Regions from separate parts of the Streptomyces sp. NPDC016562 genome, predicted to be linked through region 1. Evidence: riboswitches for the same ligand, from Rfam matches in the RefSeq annotation. Region 1 holds a riboswitch; each other region holds the start of a gene.
What was found. Region 1 has a riboswitch for thiamine pyrophosphate ahead of thiO (glycine oxidase ThiO). Riboswitches for the same ligand answer to the same signal wherever they lie in the genome.

Region 1 (2,258 bases):
CTGCTCCGACCAGAAGTACGGGACCGGGTCGTACGCCTGGACCGGCCCCGCGGCCCCGGCCAGCACGTTCGCCGCGACCGCCCGCGGCCCCTGGAGCGCGTTGTCCCAGTGGTGGACGAGCAGCCGCGTCCCGTAGCGCCCGGACGGGAAGGACGCGCAGTCGCCGACCGCGTACACCCCGGGCAGGGAGGTCCGCAGGTAGGCGTCGGCCGTGATCGAGCCGTCGGGGCCCAGCTCCACGCCGGAGCCGGCCAGCCAGGCGGTGGCGGGCCGCGCGCCGACGCCCACGACGACCGCGTCGGCGGGCAGGGTGCGGCCGTCCGCCAGCAGGACCCGGCCCTCCTCGACCCCGGCGACCTTCGCGCCGGTGATCAGCCCGGCGCCCGCCTCCTCGTACCAGCGGGCCATCGGCGCGGCGACCTCCGCGGGCAGCGCCCCCGCCAGCACCCGGTCGGCCGCCTCGACGACGGTCACCGCGCAGCCCGCCTCCCGGGCCGCGGTGGCGAACTCGGCGCCGATCCAGCCCGCTCCGACGACCACGACCGAGGGGGCCTGGGCGAGGACCGGGCGCAGCCGCTGCGCGTCGTCCAGGGTGCGCAGCAGGTGGACGCCCGGGACGCCCTCGGTGCCGGGCAGGGTCAGCGGCTGCGCGCCGGTCGCCAGTACGAGGACCTCGTACGGGACCGGGCCCGCCTCGGTGTCCAGCTCGCGGTCGGCGGCCCGCAGGCCGGTGACCTCCGTCCCGAGCCGGAGCTCGATGCCGAGCGCTTCGAAGTCCACGTCGAAGGCGGAGTCCTCGGCCTTGCCGAGCAGCACCGCCTTGGACAGCGGGGGCCGGTCGTAGGGCTGGTGGGGTTCGGCTCCCAGGAGGGTCACGGGGCCGGTGAAGCCCTGCTCCCGCAGGGCCACCGCGGTCTGCACCCCGGCCATTCCGGCGCCGACGATCACGACGCCGCGCTGATTCTGTTCCGTCTGCTCGCTCACCCGGCCACCCTAATCATCTGACGCTCCGTCAGGAATAGGTGCCGCCTTACCGGCCGTCGGGAGCCGGGTTAGTCTGGCCACCGTACCTATCGCGGGAGTCCGGCGCACCGGGCTGAGAGGGAGGCTGGCCGGCCTCCGACCGTACGAACCTGATCCGGGTCATGCCGGCGAAGGGAGGGGCTGGACGCCCATGCACGCATCTCGAAGGGAATCCGCCGACGGATCCGCCGACGGATCCGGCGACGGCTCCGGCGGCGGCTCGGCCAGGGGATCCGCCGGGGGATCCGACGCGCTCGTCATCGGTGGCGGGATCATCGGCCTGGTCACCGCCTGGCGGGCCGCGGCGCGCGGACTGCGCACCGTACTGGCCGACCCGGCACCCGGCGGCGGCGCCGCCCAGGTCGCGGCCGGCATGCTCGCCCCCGTCACCGAACTGCACTACGGCGAGGAAGCCCTGCTGGGCCTGGGCCTCGCCTCCGCCGCGCGCTATCCCGACTTCGCCGCCGAGCTCGCCGAGGCCAGCGGCATCGACATCGGCTACCGCGCCTGCGGAACCCTGTCCGTCGCCCTCGACGCCGACGACCGGCTCCACCTGCGCGAACTGCACGCCCTGCAGCGCCGCTGCGGCCTGGAGTCCGAGTGGCTCACCGGCCGCGAGTGCCGCCGCCTGGAGCCGTTGCTCGCCCCGGGCGTCCGCGGCGGCCTGCGCGTGGACGGCGACCACCAGGTCGACCCGCGCCGGCTCGCGGCCGCCCTGCTGGCCGCCTGCGAACGGGCCGGCGTGATCATCCACCGGGCGCGCGCCGAGCGGCTGCTGGTCACCGCCGACCGTGCGGCGGGCGCCCTGCTCGACGACGGTACGCGGGTGCGCGCCCACCAGGTGGTCCTCGCGGCGGGCTCCCTCAGCGGCAGGCTGGCCGGCGTACCGCCGCAGGCGGCCGTACCGGTCCGGCCGGTGAAGGGACAGGTCCTTCGGCTCACGGTGCCGCCCGCCTACGCGCCCTTCCTGTCGCGGACCGTGCGGGCCGTCGTGCGCGGCAGCCACGTCTACCTGGTGCCGCGCGAGAACGGCGAGCTCGTCGTCGGCGCCACCAGCGAGGAACTCGGCTGGGACACCACGGTCACCGCGGGCGGAGTCTACGAACTCCTGCGCGACGCCCACGAACTGGTGCCCGGCATCACCGAACTCCCGCTCACCGAGACCCGCGCGGGGCTGCGTCCCGGCTCGCCCGACAACGCCCCGCTGCTGGGCCCGACCGAACTGCCGGGCCTGC
Region 2 (2,258 bases), on a different contig from region 1:
ACACCGGCGAGCAGCAGACCGCTCATGTCGATGTCCGGGTAGAGACCGTGGATCAGTCCGGTGTTGTCGTCGGTGTTGCCGCTGAGGGACGCCCAGCCGATGAACAGCGAGCCCAGCAGCCCGATCAGCAGCAGCGAGACGAGCGTGCCGAGCACGGCGACCGAGGTACGGGCCGTCAGGCCGTGGCACATGTAGAGCGCGATCAGCATGATGGCGCTCGCGCCGATCACCGCCACGACCAGCGGGTTCGAGCCCTGCAGGATGGCCGGGAGGATGAAGAGCGTCAGCACGCCGAAGCTGACGACCAGCGCGATCAGTGCGAACAGCCCGCGCATCCGCCCGACGAGCACGACGGCGAGGGCGAAGATGCCGGCCAGCAGCGCCATCGGGAACTTGCGGTTCACGTCGATCACCGAGTACTGGAGGTCGCGCGGGGCGTCCGGCGCGTACGCCACGACCACCTCCTGGCCGTCCGTCAACTGCCGGGGGGCGCCCGGCTGGACGATCTCCACGAAGGTGCGGCCCTTCTCCGGGCCGCTGCCGATCTCGATGGTGGCCTTCTTGCACTCCCCGGTCTGCGCGGCCTGCGCCTCACGCCCCTCGGGGGTGGAGGTGTCGCCCGTCGGCGGCACCTGCGCGGCGTTCACTGATTTGCAGTCGACCTGTGCGAGCGAGACGACCTTGCCCTGCTGGGTCTGCCGGTCGAAGCCGACCCCCGTGCGCTCGTGGGCGGGGGCGCCGCCGGGCCAGAGGACGGCCATGCCGACGAAGACGGCGGTGGCGAAGGGGATCAGTACGGCCGCGATGACCTTGCGCAGGTGCTTCGACACCGGAGCCGCTGGGCCGTGACCATGGCTGTGCCCGTGAGCATGCCCGTGCCCGTGCCCGTTTCCGTGCCCGGGACCTGGGTGCTCGTGGCCGGTGTGGCCAGCGGGCTCGGTGGGATCGGTGGGGGGCTGCGGCGAAGTCGTCACCAGCAGATCATCGCAAGAGATGAGGGGGCCCACTGTTCAGCACGCCATGGATGACGCTAGCGTGGGGGCTACTTTGCACAACGCGGGAGCTCGGAGCACCGGGCTGAGAGGACGCTGATCACCGTACGCGCATCACGGATGCGTACGGGAAGAGGCTGCGTCGACCGCCGAACCTGTTACCGGGTAATGCCGGCGTAGGGAGATCAGGTCTCATGACCATTCAGGACGACGCACGCACGCCTGCCGTCAGCCAGGACGCCGACGGCCAGACCGAGCGCCAGCCGGGCTGGCACAAGGGATACGTGGCGGGCTCCCGCCCCGACCTCCGGGTGCCGGTCCGCCAGGTCCACCTCACCAACGGCAAGGACGTGACGCTGTACGACACGTCCGGGCCGTACACCGACCCGCAGATCGAGACCGACGTGCGCCGCGGCCTCGCACCGCTGCGCGAGAACTGGATCATCGGCCGCGGTGACACCGAGGAGTACGCGGGCCGTCCCGTGCGCCCCGAGGACGACGGCATCAAGCACACCTCGCCGCGCGGCGGGCTGAAGAACCTCGACGCGGTCTTCCCGGGCCGCCCGCGCCAGCCCCGCCGCGGCCGTGGCGGCGCCGCCGTCACGCAGCTCGCGTACGCCCGCCGGGGTGAGATCACCCCGGAGATGGAGTACGTCGCGATCCGCGAGAACGTCTCCCCCGAGGTCGTGCGCGAGGAGATCGCCGCGGGCCGGGCCGTGCTTCCGGCGAACGTGAACCACCCCGAGATCGAGCCGATGATCATCGGCAAGCGGTTCCTGGTGAAGGTCAACGCCAACATCGGCAACTCGGCCGTCACCTCCTCCATCGAGGAGGAGGTCGACAAGATGACCTGGGCGACCAAGTGGGGCGCCGACACGGTCATGGACCTCTCGACGGGCCGCAACATCCACACCACCCGCGAGTGGGTCCTGCGCAACTCGCCCGTCCCCATCGGCACCGTGCCGCTGTACCAGGCGCTGGAGAAGGTCGACGGCCGCGCCGAGGACCTGACCTGGGATATCTACAAGGACACGGTCATCGAGCAGGCCGAGCAGGGCGTCGACTACATGACGGTCCACGCCGGCGTGCTGCTGCCCTACGTGCCGCTGACCGCCCGCCGCAAGACCGGCATCGTCTCGCGCGGTGGCTCGATCATGGCCGCCTGGTGCCTGGCGCACCACAAGGAGAACTTCCTTTACACGAACTTCGAGGAGCTCTGCGAGATCCTGGCGTCCTACGACGTCACGTACTCGCTCGGCGACGGCC
Region 3 (2,258 bases), on a different contig from region 1:
CGACGGCACCCTCGTCGAGTCCGTGCTGATGCGCTACCCCGACCGGGTCACGATGTGCATCTCCTCGCAGGCCGGCTGCGGCATGAACTGTCCGTTCTGCGCCACCGGCCAGGCCGGTCTGGACCGCAACCTGTCGACCGCCGAGATCGTGCACCAGATCGTCGACGGCATGCGCGCCCTGCGCGACGGCGAGGTCCCCGGCGGCCCCGCCCGGCTGTCGAACATCGTTTTCATGGGCATGGGCGAGCCGCTCGCCAACTACAACCGGGTGGTCGGCGCCATCCGCCGGCTCACCGACCCGGAGCCCGACGGCCTGGGCCTGTCCCAGCGCGGGATCACCGTCTCCACCGTCGGCCTGGTCCCGGCCATGCTGCGGTTCGCCGACGAGGGCTTCAAGTGCCGTCTCGCCGTCTCGCTGCACGCGCCCGACGACGAGCTGCGCGACACCCTGGTCCCCGTGAACACCCGCTGGAACGTCCGCGAGGTCCTCGGCGCGGCCTGGGAGTACGCGGAGAAGTCCGGCCGCCGGATCTCGATCGAGTACGCCCTGATCCGCGACATCAACGACCAGGCCTGGCGCGGTGACCTGCTGGGCAAGCTGCTCAAGGGCAAGCGCGTCCACGTCAACCTGATCCCGCTGAACCCGACGCCGGGCTCCAAGTGGACCGCCTCGCGCCCCGAGGACGAGAGGGCCTTCGTGGAGGCCATCGCCCGTCACGGCGTGCCCGTGACCGTACGCGACACCCGCGGCCAGGAGATCGACGGCGCGTGCGGCCAGCTGGCCGCTTCGGAGCGCTAGGAGCCCTAGGAGCGCTTGGAGCACTGGATTCCGCTTCCGTTCTGCATGATTCGGCCACGGGGTACCCTGTGGCCGAACCAATTTCATATTCCGACAGGGGAGCGCCACAGCGCTGAGAGTGCGGCAACCGTCATCCGCAGACCCTCTGAACCTCGCCCCGGTCATTCGGGGTAGGAAGTTCGGTCACCACTCAAGCTGTTGCGCCCTGCCCGGCGTCCGCTCGCACTGAGCGCCGGGCGGGGCCGCGTCTTCTCCTGGTCATCCCAGGAGGAATCACCAGTGAGCACCACCAAGAAGATCGCGGGCGCCGCGCTCGCGGCCGCGCTGGGCGTCAGCACGCTCAGCGCCTGCGGCGGCGACGCCGAGGACAAGACCGCCGGCGCCGGCGAGAGCCCGAAGTCCAAGACCGTCACCCTCGTCTCGCACGACTCCTTCAACGTGACCGACACGGTCCTGAAGGAGTTCGAGCAGCAGAGCGGCTACACCGTCAAGGTGCTGAAGTCCGGGGACGCCGGCGCGGCACTGAACCAGGAGATCCTCACCAAGGGCTCGCCGCGCGGCGACGTCTTCTTCGGGGTGGACAACACCCTGCTCTCGCGCGCCCTCGACAACGGTCTCTTCACGCCGTACGAGGCCAAGGGCCTGGCCGAGGTGAAGCCCGAGTACGTGCTCGACAAGGAGCACCGCGTCACCCCGGTCGACTCCGGCGACATCTGCGTCAACTACGACAAGGCGTACTTCGCGGACAAGAAGATCGCCCCGCCGCAGACGCTGGACGACCTGATCAAGCCGGAGTACAAGAACCTGCTGGTCACCGAGAACGCCGCGACCTCCTCGCCCGGCCTCGGCTTCCTCCTCGCCTCCGTCGGCAAGTACGGCGATGGGGGCACCTCCCAGGGCGAAGCCTCTGGGGGAGGGTGGAAGGACTACTGGAGCAAGCTGAAGGCCAACGGCGTCGAGGTCGTCGACGGCTGGGAGCAGGCCTACAACGAGCGCTTCTCCGGCTCGGCGGGCGGCAAGAAGGCCAAGGGCGACCGCCCGCTGGTCGTCTCCTACGCCTCCAGCCCCCCGGTCGAGGTGCTGTACGGCGAGCCGCAGCCGGCCGAGGCCCCGACGGGCGTCGCCACCGGCACCTGCTTCCGCCAGATCGAGTTCGCGGGTCTGCTGAAGGGGGCGAAGAACGAGGAGGGCGGCAAGGCGCTCGTCGACTTCCTGATCAGCAAGAAGTTCCAGGAGGACATGCCGCTCCAGATGTTCGTGAACCCGGTGACGGCGAACGCCGCCCTGCCGGAGCTGTTCACCAAGCACGGCGCGGTCGTCGAGAAGCCCGAGAACGTCGCTCCGCAGACCATCGCCGAGAACCGTGAGCAGTGGGTCAAGGCATGGACCGCGCTCGTCGTGAAGTAAGCGGTACGAAGGTTCCGCGCGCGGCGCCGGGGGGCGCCGCGGCGGTCCCCGG

Region 2: it holds a riboswitch for thiamine pyrophosphate, as region 1 does, so the genes downstream of both, thiC (phosphomethylpyrimidine synthase ThiC) here and thiO (glycine oxidase ThiO) in region 1, are expected to answer to the same signal.
Region 3: it holds a riboswitch for thiamine pyrophosphate, as region 1 does, so the genes downstream of both, ACF059_RS00385 (thiamine ABC transporter substrate binding subunit) here and thiO (glycine oxidase ThiO) in region 1, are expected to answer to the same signal.

What each region holds. Positions count from the first base shown of each region.
Region 1 covers NZ_JBIBRZ010000007.1:48,536-50,793, reverse strand. The annotation lists gene ACF059_RS25740 (NAD(P)/FAD-dependent oxidoreductase) at 1-984, opposite strand, end outside; TPP riboswitch at 1,066-1,177, shown strand; gene thiO (glycine oxidase ThiO) at 1,175-2,258, shown strand, end outside.
Region 2 covers NZ_JBIBRZ010000004.1:507,483-509,740, forward strand. The annotation lists gene ACF059_RS20855 (YibE/F family protein) at 1-1,007, opposite strand, end outside; TPP riboswitch at 1,047-1,192, shown strand; gene thiC (phosphomethylpyrimidine synthase ThiC) at 1,187-2,258, shown strand, end outside.
Region 3 covers NZ_JBIBRZ010000001.1:89,332-91,589, reverse strand. The annotation lists gene rlmN (23S rRNA (adenine(2503)-C(2))-methyltransferase RlmN) at 1-799, shown strand, start outside; TPP riboswitch at 885-994, shown strand; gene ACF059_RS00385 (thiamine ABC transporter substrate binding subunit) at 1,079-2,206, shown strand.